Regions from separate parts of the Paenibacillus sp. FSL H8-0175 genome, predicted to be linked through region 2. Evidence: riboswitches for the same ligand, from Rfam matches in the RefSeq annotation. Region 2 holds a riboswitch; the other holds the start of a gene.
What was found. A riboswitch is a leader RNA that binds a small molecule or an ion and turns the genes downstream of it on or off. The one in region 2 is predicted to bind cyclic di-GMP.
Positions count from the first base shown of each region.

Region 1 (10,520 bases), 300 kb from region 2:
CCCGCACTACTCGGGATCCGTCTCGGAGAGAATACAGTTTAGGTTACAGGGCTTTTACCTCTATCGCGGGCCTTTCCAGACCTCTTCACCTACCATATTCCTTTGTAACTCCATGTGAGACGTCCCACAACCCCTAAGAGCAAGCTCTTAGGTTTAGGCTGTTCCGCGTTCGCTCGCCGCTACTGACGGAATCACTATTGTTTTCTCTTCCTCAGGGTACTTAGATGTTTCAGTTCCCCTGGTCTGCCTCTACATTTCCTATGTATTCAGAAATGAGTAACTGCGAATTACCACAGCTGGGTTTCCCCATTCGGACACCCCCGGATCAAAGCTTGCTTACAGCTCCCCGAGGCAGTTTCGTTGTTCGCCACGTCCTTCGTCGGCTCCTGGCGCCTAGGCATCCTCCGTGTGCTCTTATTAGCTTAACCTTGATTCTTCCGCAGGAAAATATCATACGATGACATTCTCTTTGGAATCATCTCACTAATAACATTTACTTGTTTACACAAGTTGCTAAAAGATGTTCTAAAACGCAAATTCGTTTCGGTATCCAGTTTTCAAGGATCAAGTCTTACTTGAGAGCTTAAACTCTCAAAACTGAGCAACGAGTGAGTAACAGGCCTAAACCTGAGTTTTGGAAGCTTAGCTTCCGATTTGAATGTTCTCATTGCAGAGAACGATTCTCCATAGAAAGGAGGTGATCCAGCCGCACCTTCCGATACGGCTACCTTGTTACGACTTCACCCCAATCATCTACCCCACCTTCGGCGGCTGGCTCCCTTGCGGGTTACCCCACCGACTTCGGGTGTTGTAAACTCTCGTGGTGTGACGGGCGGTGTGTACAAGACCCGGGAACGTATTCACCGCGGCATGCTGATCCGCGATTACTAGCAATTCCGACTTCATGCAGGCGAGTTGCAGCCTGCAATCCGAACTGAGACCGGCTTTGATGGGATTGGCTCCACCTCGCGGCTTCGCTTCCCGTTGTACCGGCCATTGTAGTACGTGTGTAGCCCAGGTCATAAGGGGCATGATGATTTGACGTCATCCCCACCTTCCTCCGGTTTGTCACCGGCAGTCACTCTAGAGTGCCCAACATTACTTGCTGGCAACTAAAGTTAAGGGTTGCGCTCGTTGCGGGACTTAACCCAACATCTCACGACACGAGCTGACGACAACCATGCACCACCTGTCTCCTCTGTCCCGAAGGCCGCTGCTATCTCTAGCAGATTCAGAGGGATGTCAAGACCTGGTAAGGTTCTTCGCGTTGCTTCGAATTAAACCACATACTCCACTGCTTGTGCGGGTCCCCGTCAATTCCTTTGAGTTTCAGTCTTGCGACCGTACTCCCCAGGCGGAGTGCTTACTGTGTTAACTTCGGCACCAAGGGTATCGAAACCCCTAACACCTAGCACTCATCGTTTACGGCGTGGACTACCAGGGTATCTAATCCTGTTTGCTCCCCACGCTTTCGCGCCTCAGCGTCAGTTACAGCCCAGAAAGTCGCCTTCGCCACTGGTGTTCCTCCACATATCTACGCATTTCACCGCTACACGTGGAATTCCACTTTCCTCTTCTGTACTCAAGCCACCCAGTTTCCAGTGCGACCTCAGGTTGAGCCCAAGGTTTAAACACCAGACTTAAATAGCCGCCTGCGCGCGCTTTACGCCCAATAATTCCGGACAACGCTTGCCCCCTACGTATTACCGCGGCTGCTGGCACGTAGTTAGCCGGGGCTTTCTTCTCAGGTACCGTCACTCCGGTAGCAGTTACTCTACCGGACGTTCTTCCCTGGCAACAGAGCTTTACGATCCGAAAACCTTCATCACTCACGCGGCGTTGCTCCGTCAGGCTTTCGCCCATTGCGGAAGATTCCCTACTGCTGCCTCCCGTAGGAGTCTGGGCCGTGTCTCAGTCCCAGTGTGGCCGTTCACCCTCTCAGGTCGGCTACGCATCGTCGCCTTGGTGGGCCGTTACCCCACCAACTAGCTAATGCGCCGCAGGCCCATCCCTCAGTGACAGATTGCTCCGTCTTTCATTCTTCTCTCAGGAGAAAAAAGAAATTATCCGGTATTAGCTACCGTTTCCGGTAGTTATCCCAGTCTGAAGGGCAGGTTGCCTACGTGTTACTCACCCGTCCGCCGCTAAGTTATTTTGAAAGCAAGCTTTCAAAATAACTCCGCTCGACTTGCATGTATTAGGCACGCCGCCAGCGTTCGTCCTGAGCCAGGATCAAACTCTCCAATTAGTATTGAAAAGAGCGATATGCTCATTTTGAAACATCTGACGAGAAAATTAATTCTCTAATTTTGGATTTCACTTGCGTGATTTCCTACTCACTCGTTGTTCAGTTTTCAAAGATCAAGTTCTCGTTGGCGCCGTTTAATGTCTCAGCAGCAACTCTTATAATATATCATGTTGTTTTCAGAAATGCAAGCTTTATTTTTCGAAGCTTTTTATCAGCCTCGTCTATATCGCCTGTACGCTGTCTAACAACGCTTACCTATAATACCCCAACTATTAATAGAAAAGCAACCCCTAATATAAAAATAAACAACTGGCTTAATAATTAAGCCAGTTGTTTATTTAATAGAGTTATGTTTCTAGGGACGAACTTAATAGTATTTTGCCGCAGTATATTTGCTTGAGGCTTTAATTAAATCGGTTTTCTTATCACTCTTTGCAAGTCCTGCATCCACTGTAGTATCAATGGTAACCCACTTCCCATTAAGCAACACTTCGTTCCATGCATGATATTGCGTAACGTAGCTTGTATTCCCCATTACCAACTTAGCAGGAACATCTACACTCCGCAGCATTGCGGCAAAAAGAGAAGCGTAATCATAGCAAATCCCTTTTTTAGTAGTCAATGTCTTATCGATGCTTGGAATATAATCAGTAGTTACACTATTAGCAAGAGAGTAATCATATTGTACATTCGCAACTACATAGTTATAGATCGCTTTAACTTTCTCTTCGTCTGTTGTTTTGCCTTGTACTAATTGTTTAGCTTTGACAATCGCTTTATCAGAAGAACTCCATTTCACATTCTGTACGGAGCCCAAATATACGGAATTCGAGTCACTCATGGTTACGTCTACTACTTCGGAATATAATGCTTTGTATTTATTGCCGGTTGTGTTCTCCAGAACAGAAACCTTATACGTCCCATTTCCTTGTTGCAAAGGGAAGTCCTCAGCTTGTCCAGAAGCATACAAGTTATATGTATAGCTGCTGTTATCTTTGGTGATCATGAGTTTGATTCTTTTATCTTTCGGAATATCATAGTTAATACCAATAACACCTTGAGCCACTTTGGATGTAATCAACCAGCTGGCATCTGCACTTGCAGCTTGAGCTGTACTTACCGGAACTGAAGTCATTAGGACGAACAACGCCACCAGCATAAAATAAACCTTTTTCACGGATAAAACTCCTTTCGGTAGCTGGCTGCCATCCTTTCGGGAAGGCCCTTTAGCTTTGCGTCCCTACCTTTCGATAGGTTTGCCGTTATCGTATAAGCTCTATCTGTTCTAGCTTTACTAGATATAATTGATAGAATCCATTTGAAACAAACAAAAAAAGCCTCTTCATTCGGTAGCTGGCTGCCATCCTTTCGGGAAAAGGCCCTTTAGCTTTGCGTCCCTACCTTTCGGAAGGTTTGCCGTTATCGTGTTTAGCTTTCATAGTATAATACTATCATATTTATAGTTGTGAACAAGACCTAATTTACTAGATTACCCATTATTTTATAAATATCTCCCGGTATTTGTGTTTTCTTGTCATTCACTATTCTCCTTTTGTTAATTTGGCATGAACAATCAGCCGATGCGTTGGATTCACTAGCGGATCACATGTAATCAGAGTAAGAATCTTATCCTTGTCATTCCCGTCAAGAACGGAGACATCACTCGGATCTACAACAGAAATATCGTATACCTCATAGTTAAACACCTGATCACTAGTCTTTACCGTGATAACATCCCCCACAACAACCTCATTCAATCTGTTAAACAAACGCCCCGTAGTTCTAGCCCGATGCGCCGCGATTGCAGCATTCCCGATCTCTCCAAGGGGTGCCGTTTCTTTCATATGGGCTGCAGCATGTTTCATATTAGCTTTTGTAGCCCCTTCTAATACAGGCAGCTTCAAATCAATCTTATCGATTTCAATTAGTGCGATTACTTTGCCACCGACTTCAATCTCCGGTTCAGGCTTTTCTGTCTCTTGGGGTTGGGGCTGTGCCTGGGCATCCAGAACCGATTCCTCTGCTAACAGCTGAGTAACTTCAGCATACCTGCTCTTTAGATCTGGCTGGGGAGTACTATCGGCAGTGCTTAGTTCAGCCGTTTCTAATAACTTCTCCTGCTGCCTGTCGTTGTACCACTCGTTAGCTGTCGGATATAACATGATAAGTATCCCAGCCAGTATGAGTAGATAGGAGAATTTACGCAATGTTATTCACCTCCGTATATTGTTTCTATGGTTATATACAAATCAAGCAGAAACAGCTACTTGCCTTTAAGCATAGCAACTCCTTCTGCCTGAAATTAATGTTTAAAATACCCATTTACGACTTCCAAAGAAATTGATGATCACCGTGATAAAGGTAACCAGCACCTTGGAGATCAAGACTTGAATACCTAGTTTGTCTGTCAACAGATGCATTAACAACAGTGATATTCCGAGCACTACCAGATTCAGCACGATAAACTTGACCAGCTGTACGCGGTCGAAGCCTTCTTTATTCCCCCGGTTGCGATCACGAAAGGTAACTTTTTTATTCAAAATAAAGCTATTCGCCGTGCCTGCACTATAGGAGATCACCTGCGCCAATGCGTATACCATCCCTAGTGAATTCAACAATGTGAAAATCACAAAATCAATAAGCGTATTGAGCAAACCTACGGCATTAAATTTGAGGAACTGTATGAATGCAGCGCGCAAGTTCTTATCTGACATCATTGTGGTCCTTCCGGCGGTCCAGTTGTTCTTCGTTCTGGTAGCCTTTAGTCTCACTAACAATATATAGCGGTCTATCTTTAGACTCGTCATAAATCCGTCCGATATACTCCCCAATCACACCCAACAGCATCAGAACAATACCGTTAAAGAGCAGATTGACACCTACAATGGAAGCCCAGCCCGGAACCGTCCAGGAGGTGAAAAATATCCTTTGGAACAAGACGAAAAATAAATAGAGAAAGCTAGAAAATGAAAGAAAGAATCCAATATACGTAGCAATCTTAAGCGGCTTATGTGAAAAAGAGGTGATGCCATCTAACGCAAAACGAATCATTTTCTTCAGCGGATATTTGGTTTCTCCGGCAAAACGTTCTTCCCGTTCATATTCCACCATAGTCTGCTTGAAGCCAACCCAGCTCACCAAACCTCTGACATAGCGGTTCTTTTCTTTAAGTCCCCGCAGGACATCACATACCTTACGGTCAATAAGACGGAAATCGCCTGTATCCGTAGGAATATCTACACTTGTCATACTGCTGAGCAGGCGGTAAAAAAGCTTCGCGGTGACCTTTTTGAACATCGTTTCTCCGTGGCGCTTCAGACGTTTCGCATATACAACGTCGTAGCCCTCTTTCCACTTCTCGATCATTTGCAGAATGACCTCCGGAGGATCCTGAAGATCAGCGTCAATAACAACAACCGCTTGACCTTCGGCATAGTCCATGCCAGCTGTAATCGCTACCTGATGTCCGAAATTACGCGAGAAGTCAATCAGCTTGACATGCTCGTCTCGTTCACAGATCTCCCGAATCATCTGGGCGGAACGATCACGACTGCCGTCATTGACAAAGACCAGCTCATAAGTATCGCCGCACTCGTCCATTACTTTTTTCAAACGTTCATAAGTATGGCTAATTACTTGCTCCTCATTGAACATGGGTACAATCACACTATATCTGGCTTTCACCTTTATTCCTCCTACAAGCTTTTTGGAGCGTTACATCCATCTACACTTCATAATAACGCTGCATGCATAAACTTATTTTATAGATTTTTATTAAATCCTAGAAAACCCAAGTTGGGAACCAACGCAGCATATCTTTCACGTAATCTCCACTGACCTGCATCCCTGACAGTACCGGGTAGAAAGCAATAAAGAGCAGCAAAGCAACAGCTACATAGACATACTGTACGTAACGGGCCTCAGGGAATTTACTATCCAGCAACTTCATTATATATACAATACCAAGAATCATAAATGGCACCATAGCAAAATAATGGTAAATAAATGTTTCTCTTGGGACAAGCATCCACGGAACATATTGCGAGAAGAAGGCGATCCAGATCATGTAGAGGTTCTTATCTTTACGTTTCAGCGTAATCCACAGCGTTGCCAACATCGCAAAAATACCCGTCCACCAGATAAGCGGATTCCCCATAGTCACTATACTGCTGACCTGACCTTCCGGCAAACCTTCACCGCCGCTAAAGAACCAGACCGGTCTCTTCATAAACGGCCATTGCCACCATGAGGAAGCAAAAGGATGTGTAGCTACAAGCTGGCTGTGGTAGTTGTACATATTCTTTTGGGAATCAATCAAACCTTTTATAGTGAAGCCCTCTGCTGATGCAGATAACCCCGGCACAAAAGATAAGCTATAAATAATTACTGGAATAATTACAAAGAACCCGATACAACTAGCCAACGTAATAATAGTCTTTTTCCAAAAAGAATCTACTGCTTCACGACAGGTGCCCAGCAATTCCTTGTCTTTAATCTTCCCCTCTGCCAGCAGGCGTCCGGAGGCTTGGTATTCTCTGTAGCGTTCAAAAAGGGAGATAGCCAGCATAATGGCCAGCCCTGCTCCTCCATAGAGCACAATCCATTTCGAAGCTACGCCGATTCCGAAGAATAAGCCAGACCAGAATAACGGAATTAATGTTTTTCTTAAAGGCTGCTTGTAGAAATTCATTGTGTAATACCGCTGCATAAAATAGAACATCAACATAATGAAGAATACTCCGTATACGTCAATCGTGGAGATTCTTGTCTGTGTGAAATGCATGAAATCCAGCGCAAACAATCCTGCCGCGAGGGCGGCGTATTTGCTTTTCTTAAACAAACGCAGCGCCATTACATATATAAGAGGTAACATGGCAACTCCGAACAAGGTTCCGATAATACGCCAGCCGAATGGATTGACTCCGAACAGCTCCATACCTATGGCAATCAAAAGCTTGCCAAGCGGTGGATGCGTATTCTCGTAAGGCACTATCCCGTGTGTATATTCATAAGCTGTTCGCGCATGATAGATCTCGTCAAAATAAGTGCTATTCATAAAGTTAGAATATTCCGGAATGAGCGCCTGCTCGTCAAAAAGATTGGCCGCTGCTCCTCTTTTAGGTACTGCGTTAGCATCCGGTGTCACACCGGCAATAGGAAGGGGGATTCTTTCTCCCCCCTGCTCATAAAAGGCCATTTCGTTCAAAGTGAACCCTGGAGAGGTAACTGTTAACTTCACATATCTCGCTGTAACGTTCAGGGGTTGGCTTTTCCAGATGAAGACATTCCCGACATCCTCACTGACATCCATCGGACTGCTCCAGACCTCAGGATTGTCGCTGAATTCCAGCTTGAACTTACCCGTTCCCACGCCACCAAAGATATTGACCCGTTCCAATGGTTTACTCTGCCCCAAATCTACATAGAAGCTTTCACCACTGGCAGCAGGCTCCCATAAGGTCTCTGGAGATTTAGTAGAGCCAAGATTATATAAAGCAAGCGCTGCGTAAACGGCCGTGATAGCTATTATGCATATCCAATCTATACGCTTAAACTTCATCGTTAAATCGCCCTCCCTTCTGATGCGGTTTAATTTGCCCGACAACTCTCAAATCTTCTTCATACTGTTCTTCCGGTGTAATTGGCGCTGGAAGAGGTTTTATTCCCTTGCGGACATACACATCGTATCCGATATTCAGCATATAAAGCAGCAATGCTAGATTAGCTATAGCAGTCACTAATACGATTCCGTCTGCACCCGGGCTAACATCTGCATTCAGGTGGGATAAGGTGTACGCCACATTGATGTATTGCGTTAAGCTGAATCCGAGAAATAGCGATAAAAAGCGGCGGTCCCGACTTTCTATATAAGTAAACAAACAAAGAATAAGAGCAGGGAACATATAACGTTCATGCATTTTGGTGCCAAGCACAAAGACCACTACTATAAGCACCATCCCGATAAAATAGGATTTGGTCAGATCCAAGCGATCCTTTTTAAAGGAATAAAATGCCGCAACAGCTACAGCCACTAAAATAAATATGAAGCCCCATACACGGTATGGAATGCCAAGCCAGGTTAGATCAAGGGATGACCACATCGGATCAGTCAGTGCATACAGATTAAATGCATTCACTGAAGAATACGGATAGGAAGATAACGTACTCTTGTAAAGATCAATAATCCCTACCAGACCTCCGTTATTCCAGAAAAACGGTGCCGCAAGCAATCCGAAGATCCCTAATCCATACAAAGCTCCGAATCCAAGCTGCTTCCAAGCGCGGTGATGATAAAAAGCAAACAACAATACCGGCGTGAATATCAACGCTTGCGGTTTAATTAGCGTCGCTAAGGCAAACAAAATTGCGGAGCGGACAAACTTTTTGTTCGCAGCGCCATGGATACTGAGCAGCAGGAAGATCAAAAAGAATGAATCTGCTTGTCCCCAAGCCGCTGAATTAATAAGTACCGCTGGATTAAACAGAAACAACAACATTAAGCCGAAAGCTATTCCTGTGCCGAGTTTTTTGCGTGACATTTGATAAATGAAGTAGCCGAGTACCAAATCAGAAAGGATCGCAGGGAGCTTGAAGAGCAAATTCTCTCCACCTGAGCCCTGAGTGAATCCTAAAACGCCACGAATGGCGCTAAGCACGTACAATATGTACAAATAGCCAGGAGGATAATCGGCAAAATAACCTTCTTCATAAAATTTGCCTGGGCCTAAATCCACCATACGCTGTCCCCAAGAAATAAAGGTATTCATATCATTCTGATATCCTTGCGCGGTAAGACCAATCCACACTCTCAGGATAAAAGCAATTCCGATGGCAATGCTCAGCCATTTGGAATAAATATTCTCAGGCTGCTTCATAAGCTTCTCACTACGGAATGCCTTAGTATAAAGCACTGCAAAAAACACGCTAAACAGCGCTGAAATCAGCAACATCTTAGTTGGAGATACTTTATGTGGAGTGTCTGCCTTTTTGTCGCCGGCATCTGGACTAACCGCTGAACTATCCAGCGAAATGACGTTAGCCCCTTCAGGAGCCGCGTCTAATTTTTCTACAGCAAAATCATCAAAATAAGCCTTACCTTGAATCAAGCTAGAGTAGCCGCCCAGACTTGCGCCTATGCCAAATGACTTCTGCTCCGGTCCTGTCTGGCCGATATATTCAAGATACTGCCATTCACCTGCCGTATCAGTTACGCTGGGATACCCCCCGCCTACTCCAACGGCAAGAATGTTGGCGCCCATTCCCTCCCCTGCTGTACTTACTACTTTGATCCATCCAGAGATTTTATAATAACTATTCGGCGTAGCCTCAATCGTCTGCACCCATTTCGAATGATTGGGCTCGATATTCTCAATGACTGCCGCCTTGCTGCCGGAATGAACTTCCTCCGATTGGATTGAAAGTAGGCCTGAATTATCTCCTGAAATCCACATATCCTTAGTCCAGTTAGAAGGCGCATCATCTCCCCCCTCCTCAAAGCCAGGGTTCTGCAATAGATTCCCCTCTGCATAAATGCTTGTTACAGGAAGCACAAACAATAACAGCATCAATACAGTCATTACGGCCGCACGTGTACTCTTGATCATCGTCCCAACCTCACCTCGTCCTATATTCATCTTAGTCCAGCCAAAAGCATATCCCTTCTGAAAAACAACTCCCGAATTAGTGTATTTCACCGTTGCTAAGAAATCATTTGGATTGATTTTCTCATAAAAGAGCATATAAATATAGGGTATGTTAACCTTATCTGGATCGCAGACCCTTCCATCCACAATATTCCATTCCATAGGATCGCTCTAAGCTTCAAGGCTCTTATATAGACTCTTATATAGAATAGAAGAATCGCAGTGGCTAAAGCAAATACCGGAGCAAAAAAACAGGCCATTCTATCAGCATAAAGCGAGAGAACTAACAAAATGGTAAGACCATAGGACCACCTAGGGGTTTGAAGTATTTTCAGTACAAAATCAACAGAGATCAGGATCAAGGAGGGAACAAATTGGACTCTAACGCCAAGGCTGCCTCGTCCTGAACATCACCTCTTCAACAATATAATCTAAATCATAGATGATGAAAAGCTAGAAACATAGACTAGCCTGAATGGTTAAGTGCCAACAAAAATATAAAAAAAGGGCCCCCTCAGTTATGAAGGAGCCGTTGAATGCACATCTGTATGCTATATATGAGTTAGCCCGCACTACCAAGAAATACATAACGGAGAATAATCAGAATAGCAAGTACCCACATCATCCAG
Region 1 is NZ_CP150299.1:751,304-761,823, reverse strand. Features, by position in the region: rRNA gene MHH46_RS03350 (23S ribosomal RNA) at 1-428, opposite strand, end outside; rRNA gene MHH46_RS03345 (16S ribosomal RNA) at 691-2,248, opposite strand; gene MHH46_RS03340 (transglutaminase family protein) at 2,616-3,425, opposite strand; cyclic di-GMP riboswitch class I at 3,439-3,519, opposite strand; cyclic di-GMP riboswitch class I at 3,594-3,676, opposite strand; gene MHH46_RS03335 (class D sortase) at 3,790-4,455, opposite strand; gene MHH46_RS03330 (GtrA family protein) at 4,558-4,965, opposite strand; gene MHH46_RS03325 (glycosyltransferase family 2 protein) at 4,952-5,932, opposite strand; gene MHH46_RS03320 (phospholipid carrier-dependent glycosyltransferase) at 6,030-7,808, opposite strand; gene MHH46_RS03315 (glycosyltransferase 87 family protein) at 7,798-10,053, opposite strand; gene MHH46_RS03310 (NCS2 family permease) at 10,454-10,520, opposite strand, start outside.
Region 1: another riboswitch for cyclic di-GMP. It lies ahead of MHH46_RS03340 (transglutaminase family protein); the one in region 2 lies ahead of MHH46_RS02020 (anti-repressor SinI family protein).

Region 2 (10,520 bases):
GACACGGGTAGATCTATATGTCCAACCCGGCAAGCATGCTCTTGCCCCGTTCCCTGAAGTCTTTGAGCTGTTACCGGGATTCGCATCCAGTACACAGGATGGAGCAGGTGCGGAGGGTCTGATTTATGGCGACTTTTTTCACGGCATTCTGGCGTCCGATGGAGAAACTGACCGTCTTGTCCACCGTTATCTGCAAACCTGCCGGTTCACGCCTTCCCTGTCCTATTCGTGCTGGGAATATGCGGACCGGGAGGAATTGTTCGTTTCTTGGAATCAACTGTTCACGGAAATTCCTGAACGTATCCGACAAGAGCTGGCGCGGCTTCAGCTCCTGTTACCACCCAGACATTGAGCAGATTGTTAACATGGAGGGAAGTATAATGTACAAGCAACTGGTAGCCAGTAATGATAGAGCGGCAGTGGAGGGATTATCCCGGCAGGTGCTTGATCCGACGAGCCGCTATTATGGAGGGACAATAGATCCGGGTACTGGCGTTGCCTGGGTTAATCATACGACCGGCACACCAACCGATATGTGTTATTGGGGAGCGGCTCTGGTTAACCCGGATTCCGCATTCTACCGTGATGAGCTGCTGCTGGCCCGCCTGCTGCTGGCGACGGAGTTCGTGCTGCGTGCACAACATGAGGATGGCTCGATCTCTCCGGGCTGGACGAACTATCATTCTCCCCCGGATACAGCCTTTGTCATCGTCGGCTATGCTCAGCTATACCAACTGTTGGCGTCGCAGGATTGGGCGCCACTGCAACAGGTGCTTGATAATATGCTCTTGTTTCTTAAGCGAACTATTCCCGTCATGCTTACAGGGGGCTGTCACACGCCGAATCATCGTTGGGTATTGTGTGCAGCACTGGGATTTCTGCATGAACTGTTCGGACTGGAGGAGGCTGTCCAACGGGCGGAACAGTGGTTGGCGGAAGGGATGGATATTACACCTGATGGAGAATGGACGGAGCGCAGCAACGGTATTTATAGTGCGGTCAGCGACATCATGCTGATTCATGCCGCTCGTCTGCTGGATCGGCCGCAGTTGCTGGAGCCAGTTCGTCTGAATTTACACATGATGGTCTATTTGGTGCATCCTAAGGGCGAAGTTGTGACCGATTATTCTGGGCGCCAGGATCTGGGGAGCTTTCACGACCTGTCTCCATATTATTTACCGTACGCTATTCTGGCCCGTTCCGATAAGGAGCCATTGTTTGCGGGGATGGCCGAATGGGCAGGCAGAGCACTGGAAAATCCGGGGGTCTGCTCTGTCAACGTACTTGTACGTATGCTGCTGGAGCCGGAGCTTCAGCAACCTTTTGAAGATTCGGCAGCTCTGCCTGTAAAATATGAGAAAATACTGAACGGCGATTTTCCGCGACACGGCTATCTGCAGGATATGGAGAAGTCCGGCCATCAAGGGCGAATTTACCACAGCCGGCTGCATACTGATTTCGGAGCACCGGTTGCGCGCTACAGGGACGGGAACACTAGCGTGACCTTAATCACGGAGACGCCGTCTTTTTTTGCACTCCGTCACGGTGCCGTCAGGCTGCTTGCAGTGCAGCTGGCTTCTTACTTTAATCCGGGCTATGTCCCGATGCAGAAAATGATCAAACTACCTGACGGATACCACCTGTCAGGAGAACAAAAGAAGGGTTATTACGGTCCTGTAGAAGGTGAACTGCTTCCGCAAACATCTGGGGAGCCAGTAAGCCCTTGGTATCTGCTACCGCATCAGAGCCGCGCACTTACGCATGAACAGACATTCCGCGTGGAGACGGAGGTTCAACGCACGGACAGAGGGTGGACCCTCCGGTTGCATGCTGAGGAACCTACAGAGGTTATGACTCAGCTGTCTTTTATTTTTGGACGGGAAGGATGTTTCACATCGGGTGAATTGCAGGCTGTCGGAGAGGACCATTATCTCTGGAACGGCGGTAACCTCCGCTATAGTTGTGAAGAGGACTGGATTGAACTGTCAGGGGGCGAGCTTGGACATCTGGCGGCTACGGTGCGTGAGGCGAAGCTACAGGATAACTGCAAGGCGGTGTTGGTCAATTTTATGACTCCGTTCGATAAGACGATTACGATCACTCTATCTCCTTCCATGATAAGAGAGTAACCTTTGCAACAATTTACAATTTAGCAGACGTTGACATTACACCTCAGTCTTAGAATAATAAGCCTTATTAAAAAACCTTCCATTAGAAGCAAACCTGGAGTTATCAGGTCTAATGGGAGGTTTTGTTATGCATCTGCTAAGCATAGACTCACCAGATTTTAACCGTGCATAATGGTATAAGTAAGAAATCCGGGGACACCAGCCGTCAGTGATTCAAACATTCTCCGAAGCCGTGACTGTCAGCTTTTATAAAATTTCCTTTAGTTTGGTTTACATAGGCACTTTTTTCGGTGGTCAAGTGTTATAGAGATATAAGGGTTAAGGAGGTGCTTACATCGCCACAGGATTCGCTAGACTCGACAGAGTTGGAAGAGCTAATCGTTAGGATTCAAAAGGGAGATTCCGAGCAGTATGCTTTAATTGTCAGGTCATTCCAAAAGCCGATCTATCGATATTGCTATCGTTTGTTAGAAAACAAGCAGGATGCGGAGGACGCGGTTCAGGATATTTTGGTAAAGGGTTATCAATCTATCCGGCAATACAAATCGCAAATGCATTTCTCGGCATGGCTCTATCGTATCGCATATCATCATTGCTTAAATCTGCTGCGCAGGCGTCGTCTGCATAAGCAAGTCATGCGTATTTTTCGTCCGGAAGTACTGTCTGCAAGTCCTGAACAGGAGCTGGATGCTCGGTTGTATAGTCCTTCATTGTCTGCGGCTTTAGCGGGATTGTCGCTTGAGGAGAGAAACATGCTTATTCTGCGGGTGTTTGAAGAACAAACTTATGCAGAGATAAGTGAGATTCTAGGGGTCAGTCCCAATGCGCTAACTAAAAGAATGAATCGGATCAAGCTAAAGGTTCAGGAAGCTATGAAGTCAGAGGAGGAGATCACATGGAAAGAAACAAAATCAGCAATGAATACCAAGATATAATTTATGCCTCGGTGGGCAATGAACTTTTGGATGAGGTAGATGTAGAAGATAAGGTCATGGGGCGTATTACTGGCATAACAGGTCGAAAGCGATCGTTCTCGCTGAGGGTGATGAATAAAACAACGGCAGTGGCCAGTATGTTAACGCTGTTTCTGCTGATTTCTGTGACTGCGTATGCTGCGTCTGAATATATCCAAATCCGCAATAGTGAAGGAGTAGTGAAGGTCCAACATGTTGCGCCGACTGAATCTGCAGAAAGGGCTTCTTATGATAAATATGCGCAGCAAGCAGAAGAGTTCGCTAAACCGGGTGAATTGATCGCTTATCTTGTGAAAAATAAAGCAGGTGCAGCAGGCTTGGCGACAGAATTGCAGTTTAAGTATAAAGAGCAGCGGATAGATGCGTATTCTGATTTTTTAAAAGAAATCAAAAGAACAGGGGCGCCAATGCTTCCCGAAACGGCAGCGGGGTACGCTTTTAAATATGGTGTAATCCATCCTAATTCTCCGACTACGGATACAGCTAAGCTAGGTACTTTGTATAAGGAAACATTAAATGATCTTACCGCTCAGGCAAATAAGGACAAGGGGACCCGCAATTTGTTTATGAAGGCTATACCGTGGTCCGAGCCAGGGGGGCTAAGTGTAACATATTCGAAGAACAATGCTTTTATAGGGATCTCAGCAACGCTCATGCATGGCGGCAAGGTTTTCGTGGAACAAACGCCTGAGAATCAAGCTAATAAGCTCACAGTTGCAGGGACAGAAGTTATCTATAACAAGGTAGTAAGGGAAGAGGTCAGCTATGATTATCTGAACTGGTATAACGAGAAGCAGGATGCGTATTATACACTCACCAGCTATGGAGATACGATTTTGACCCAGGAGCAATTTTTACAGCTGGCTGAGGAGCTATTGAAGTAGAGTTTTGAAGTTTGAAGTTTGAAGTTTGAAGTTTGAAGTTAGTAGTTCGTAGTTCGTAGTTCGTAGTTCGTAGTTCGTAGTTCGTAGTTAGTAGTTAGTAGTTAGTAGTGCGTAGTGCGTAGTGCGTAGTATGTAGTGTGTAGTTTGAAGGTGCATGCGCTAAGTTAGTTGTATTATGTGCAATTAAAGTTCACCAATAGCTGTATATAGGCCCTTTAGTTGTACTTGATGCAGCTATTACTGGTTAGATTAGTGGAAATAGACGTTTTTACGGATTTTAGTTGTAGAGAATGCAATTAGAGAAGAGGCTATGAGCGGATCAGAAATAAATAAGTGTATAAAATACAGTTAAATCGTATGCAGGGAAGGCAGCAATTGGATCCAGATATAAAAGAAGGTATCCCCAAAGCGAGAGCGTAGGGATACCTTCTTAATATTCTTATATCTTCGAAAATTCGAAGAGCGTTAGCCTTCTAGCAGTAGTGCTTCCGGATCTTCCAGCAATTCCTTCACTTTGACAAGAAAGCTTACCGCTTCAGAGCCGTCAACGATCCGGTGATCATAGGAAAGGGCGATGTACATCATTGGACGGTTTACGGTTCTTTCTTCGTCCAGCGCGATCGGACGCAATTGGATCTTATGCATCCCTAGAATACCCACCTGTGGTGTATTCAGAATCGGTGTCGATAACAAGGAGCCGAATACGCCACCGTTGGTGATGGTGAATGTTCCGCCTTGCAGCTCGGAGAGGCTGAGCGTATTGGCACGTGCTTTGGAAGCGAGCTCGCCAATCTGGCGCTCGATTTCCGGGAAGCTGAGCCGATCCGCATCACGGACTACGGGAACTACAAGTCCTTCTTTCGCTGCAACAGCAATACCGATGTCGTAGAATTTCTTAACGACCAGATCTTCACCGTCGATTTCGGCGTTCAGCAGTGGATAGGTTTTAAGCGCACCGATCACGGCTTTGGTGAAGAAGGACATGAAGCCTAGTCCAACTTCATGTTTTTCTTTAAATGCATCCTTGCGGCGCTTGCGGATGTCGAGGATCGCTGTCATGTCCACCTCGTTGAAGGTGGTAAGCATGGCCGCGGTCTGCTGCGCTTCGACCAAGCGGCTGGCAATCGTGAGCCGTCTGCGCGACATGCGCTTGCGCTCCACGTTTTTGCCCTCGTCCGGCGTGGCTTTGCCCGCTGCCGGCTTCGCTGGTTCCGGCTTGCCTTGCGGCGCCGGAGCTACCGGTGCAGCGGCCTGCGGCGCTGCTGCACCATGACCGGACACATCGGCCTGACCAATCCGGCCGATAGGATCACGGGCGCTAACCTCGCCGAGGTCGATGCCGCGCTCCCGTGCCAGCTTGCGTGCGCCCGGCGATGCCAATGCAGCATGGCTGTCGCCACCTGCTGCAGGCACTTCGGGCGCAGCTACAGGCGCGGCGGCTGCTACTGCGTTGCCGCCTGCCGGAGCCGCTTTAGGCGCTTCGGCTTCGCTTTCAGCACCCCGCGGCGTACTGCCGCTTGCGGCTCCAATGATGCCGATGGCTTCGCCAACGGCTACGTTCTCGCCCGCTTGACGCAGGATGGTGGAGATGACACCCTCCACCTCTGCACTAATTTCCAGATTGACTTTATCCGTTTCCAGCTCAGCAAGCACATCGCCTTGACCTACCGTGTCGCCTTCTTTAACCAGCCATTTGTAGATGGTTCCTTCGGATATGGATTCTCCCAGATCGGGTACTAAGATTTCTGACACAGGCCGTTTCCTCCCCAAACATAATGGTTTACGCTATTGTGATACCGTCCTCTTAAGAGGACGGTACAGCCGCTTGTACGTTCGAATTTGATTTTAGGGCTTCTGTTACAATTCTACGTTGTTCGAAGCTATGCACATCTGCATAACCACTGGCCGGGCTGGAACGTTCCGGACGGCCGATATATCTTACGCCGGCATTTTTCGGTGCGATGGCGCGTAACCGAGGCTCACTATAGCTCCAGCCGCCCATATTTTTCGGCTCTTCTTGCACCCAGACAATTTCCTGAAGGGAGCTGAAGGAGTTTAAATGTTCGCTTAGCTCCTGTTCCGGGAACGGATAAAGCTGCTCTAGGCGAAGAACATGCAGCCATGACCAATCCTTATCCGGTGCTGCTTCCAGTTCTGTTTGGATGTCGATAGCGACTTTACCGCTGCAGACTACGAGCCGTTTAACTTCACTTGGTTTCTGGCCAAGCAAAGATTCAGCTAATACAGGCTTGAATTGTCCTGAAGCCAGCTCGGTTCCGGCAGAAGTGCTGCGCGTATTCCGAATGAGACTTTTCGGCGTCATAATGACTAGCGGTCTAGCATCTTCCTGCCCGCATAACGCTGCTTGGCGCCGCAGCAGATGGAAATATTGCGAAGCGGTAGTCAGGTTAGCGACCGTCCAGTTCTCCTCAGCGGATAGCTGCAAGAACCGTTCCAGCCTACCGCTGGAGTGCTCAGGTCCCTGTCCTTCGTAGCCATGCGGCAGCATGATGACGAGATTGCTGCGCTGTGTCCATTTGGCGCGTCCAGCGGCAATGAACTGGTCAAAAATAACCTGACCCGCATTGGCGAAATCACCATACTGTGCTTCCCAGATTACGAAGGTTTCCGGTGCAAACACATTATAACCATATTCAAAGCCTAATACTGATGCCTCTGACAATGGACTGTTGTATACGCCAAAGGAGGCACGGGAATCGCTTAGCTGATGCAGCGGAGAGAATAAATCTCCTGTTTTACTGTCGTGCAGCACCAGATGGCGATGTGCGAAGGTTCCGCGCTGGGCATCTTGACCGCTCAGTCGGATGGGCGTTCCATTTTTCAGAATGGTAGCGAAGGCTAATGTTTCAGCTAGTGCCCAGTCGACCTTTTCACCCTCATTCAGTGCATCTTTACGACGTTGTAAAATGCGCTCCAGCTTCGGATAAACCTGGAATCCAGCAGGAACCGTCAACAGTTCACGATTGATCTCCTGCAGGCTGGAGATGGATACCGCTGTAGTGTTTGCCGCTGCGCGGTCCGTTTGTAGAGGAATGAAGGCTTTGGGTTCTTTTTTCTTATGATTGCCTTCCTTCATAGTATCGTACGCACGCTGCAATACGCTTTCTGCTTCAGCATTCATCTTTTGTACGTCTTCGGCGGTAAGAACCTTTTCGTTTTTCAGTCTCTCTGCATAAACCTTGTAGACGGTTGGATGATTGCGAACCTTGCCGTAGACAATAGGTTGTGTGGTTTCAGGATCATCCATTTCGTTGTGACCATGACGGCGGTAGCCGATGAGATCAATTACGAAATCTTTTTTGAATTGATGGCGGTATGCGCTAGCTAAACGTACAGCTGCTACGCAGGCCTCTGGGTCATCAGCGTTGACATGGACTATTGGGATTTCATACCCTTTGGCGATGTCACTCGCATAATGCGTAGAACGGGAATCTTCACTTTCAGTCGTAAAACCAATTCGGTTATTAACAATGATATGGATCGTCCCACCATTTTGATAACCTTGAAGTTTGCCGATATTAAGCGTTTCTGCAACAATTCCTTCACCTGGAAAAGCAGCATCGCCATGCATCAGCACCGCCATAGCTTTACTGGTATCAATCTTCGGCAGTCCTGCAGTGCTCCGATCTTCTTGTGCGGCACGAGTGAAACCTTCCACGACAGGATTGACGAATTCCAAGTGACTTGGGTTATTCGCTAGTGTTATTCTTGTGCGTACGGTTTCTCCTTCACGGACAGCACGGTCTGCACCGAGATGGTATTTCACATCACCTGTCCAACCATAGTTAATGCCTGTGGAGCCTTCGGAAGGGAAAAGCTCCTTGTTCGGAGAATGATGAAACTCTGAAAATATGATATCATAAGGTTTGCCCAAAATATGTGCAAGAACGTTGAGGCGGCCGCGATGCGCCATGCCCATCAAAATATGCTCCGCACCGTCATGTGCAGCAGCACGTACGATTTCATCTAACATCGGCACAAGAGCATCATTGCCTTCAAGACTGAAACGCTTCTGACCTACAAAAGTCTTGTGGAGGAAGGTTTCAAATTGCTCTACCTGAATCAGGCGGTTCAGGAGCTCTTTGCGTTCTGTATTATTTAGGGGTGCTGGTGAGCTGGTGGATTCTGCCTGTCTATTTAGCCATTGCAGTTCTTTTTCTTCATGCACATGCCCGAATTCATAGGCGATAGTCTTGGTGTATGCCTGACGCATACGTTGCACGGCATCCCATCCGGTATGCACATCATTCGGCGCATTTTCCCATATAAGCGTGGCAGGCAGTGCGATCAGGTCTTCGCGGGTCAGCCCATAGGTTTCAAGCTCAAGATATTTTGCCATGGGATTCTGATCGCGTACCAGCGGATCAATTTCAGCGGCCATATGGCCATATATACGAATATTGGCGATTAGCTTGGAAGCTCTTACTGCTTTTCTAAGCCATTCGGTGTCTCCCGAGATGCGCGGCTGAGGAGCCGGTTCGCTATCCGGAGTTAGGGGAGGAGGTCCCGAATTTGTAAAAAGCTCGCGATAATTATTTTCTACGGTGGAGGGATCTTTCACAAACTGTTCATATCTTTCTTGAATGTAGCCTAAATTGGGTCCGTAATACTTACTCCAAATGGATTCGTTATAGGGCTCTTTGGCTGCCATGAATACATCCTCCTTAACGGATGAACTCCATACGTGACATTTTGTGTCAACGCTTACTGGAGCTGTGATGATTGCGGTTTCATTTCTCATCTTATTGTGCTACTTTCGGCCACTGTAATCAATTCATTCTTTCGTCCAATACGTTCGCAAAATGGTATGGGTTAGCTTGTTCTAATGAAAAGAAGGGTATTTCTTCTCATTACCCATTCTAAAGGCCTATTAAAATGATTCTATTATCCTTATTTTTAACTATTAGGTCAGTAAATATTTATTTTGCTAGTACAATTTATTTTATGTAACGGACGAGTATCGTGATAATCGGACAAGATCTTTGAAAAAAAATCTTTTATTTTTCGTTTTTAAAATAGAAAGTAACCAGGAATCGACACACTTTTCCGCTTTCTTTTTGTATAATGTTATTGCAGATAGTAATTTTATAGTTTTTTAAGCAGATCCTTTCGTGAAAAGGGTCCAGTAAAAGGTAAACTTGCCGAAAGGCAGGGGCACAAAGTCGCGGGTCTAAGGTAGAGATACTATGACAGCCGGATTGCCTGGGGACGTAAAATCTTAGGGGGAGATTTTTTGGAAAAGTCCAACCAGGGTAGCAACAGAGAACAGCAGTTTATTGATCTGGATCAAGAGTGGGTACATTTATTATTAGCAGCTAAGAAGGCTGGCATTAAGGCAGATGAAATCCGCCAGTTCTTTCATGAGAAAACTGTGCAGATCGTGCAGTAATACATTAGAGGGGTTACATATCGAAAAAGGGCACAGCGGTTCTTCGCTGTGCCCTTTTTCGATATGATTTAGTAGAAGAGAGGATCGTACCAGATTAGTAGGAAGTATTAATCCTTTTGATCGAGCTTCCATTTCTGATAGTCCAGAAATTCTTTGAATTCGCGTTTGCTAATGCCTGAGTCCATAGCTTCCTGCACCAATCGGAACCATTCCGAATCTAAATGTGATTCCTCTGCATCATTGGGTTCTCCATAGAGTAGGGCATGAATGGATACCTGAAGCGCGTCAGCGATTTTTTCGATAAACTGGATGGATGGATTGGATTGGATGTTTCTCTCCACGTTGCTAAGATACGACTTAGCCACATCTGCTCTGTCCGCAAGCTCAGATAGGGAGAAACCCTTGTCTAGGCGGAGCTGCTGGATACGTTGGCCCATATTCTGTGGCACTATGCTGACGCCCCTCCGTAATTTTTGTTATTAGTATAGCAAATATCAATAAATCGGACAAAGTTTATTGTAAAGAGAAGAGCAGCAATCTGCTTATCCGTGGCCGGATTCAGGATCTGCTGCTCATCGAGTATTTTATTAAATTACTTTATTGATCTTAGTAGTCTTTTTTCGCACCTTGTTTAGCTACGAAATCCCAAGTCAGTGTTAAGCTATCGCCTTGGAAAATATTTTGATCTTGGTTATTTTCCACAAATTCGAATTGGACGGAGAAGCTGTCGTTGGTACCGGCTTTAATACCGGATGCTTCGGTAAAGAGTTGATCCCAACCTGTATTTTTTACGAGATCCGGATGCTGACTTTTTAAAGCAGCAAGTGTAGTCTCATAAACTACATTTTCAGGAGAGACGATAGGTACTCCTTTATCATTATTTCTAAGGAATTTAACTTTAATGAACTCGGCTAAATCCAGGTAGTTATCTCCTTTAGCATCCGTGATTTGAGTCGATGTATTCAGAATAATAGATCCGATATCGAGCGAACCATCGTTTTTCAATTTGAAGGATTTAGTTACCGTATCACCTGGTTTCAGGTTAGGAATATTAACGATGACAGAAGGGTCGGAGTTCAGATCGAGCGTGCCCGCTGCGAATGTAGCTGTGCTTTGCGCAGTG
Region 2 is NZ_CP150299.1:448,509-459,028, forward strand. Features, by position in the region: gene MHH46_RS01990 (hypothetical protein) at 1-352, shown strand, start outside; gene MHH46_RS01995 (hypothetical protein) at 381-2,129, shown strand; gene MHH46_RS02000 (RNA polymerase sigma factor) at 2,456-3,064, shown strand; gene MHH46_RS02005 (hypothetical protein) at 3,025-3,987, shown strand; gene odhB (2-oxoglutarate dehydrogenase complex dihydrolipoyllysine-residue succinyltransferase) at 4,453-5,739, opposite strand; gene MHH46_RS02015 (2-oxoglutarate dehydrogenase E1 component) at 5,792-8,659, opposite strand; cyclic di-GMP riboswitch class I at 9,130-9,214, shown strand; gene MHH46_RS02020 (anti-repressor SinI family protein) at 9,242-9,397, shown strand; gene MHH46_RS02025 (helix-turn-helix domain-containing protein) at 9,505-9,834, opposite strand; gene MHH46_RS02030 (TasA family protein) at 10,004-10,520, opposite strand, start outside.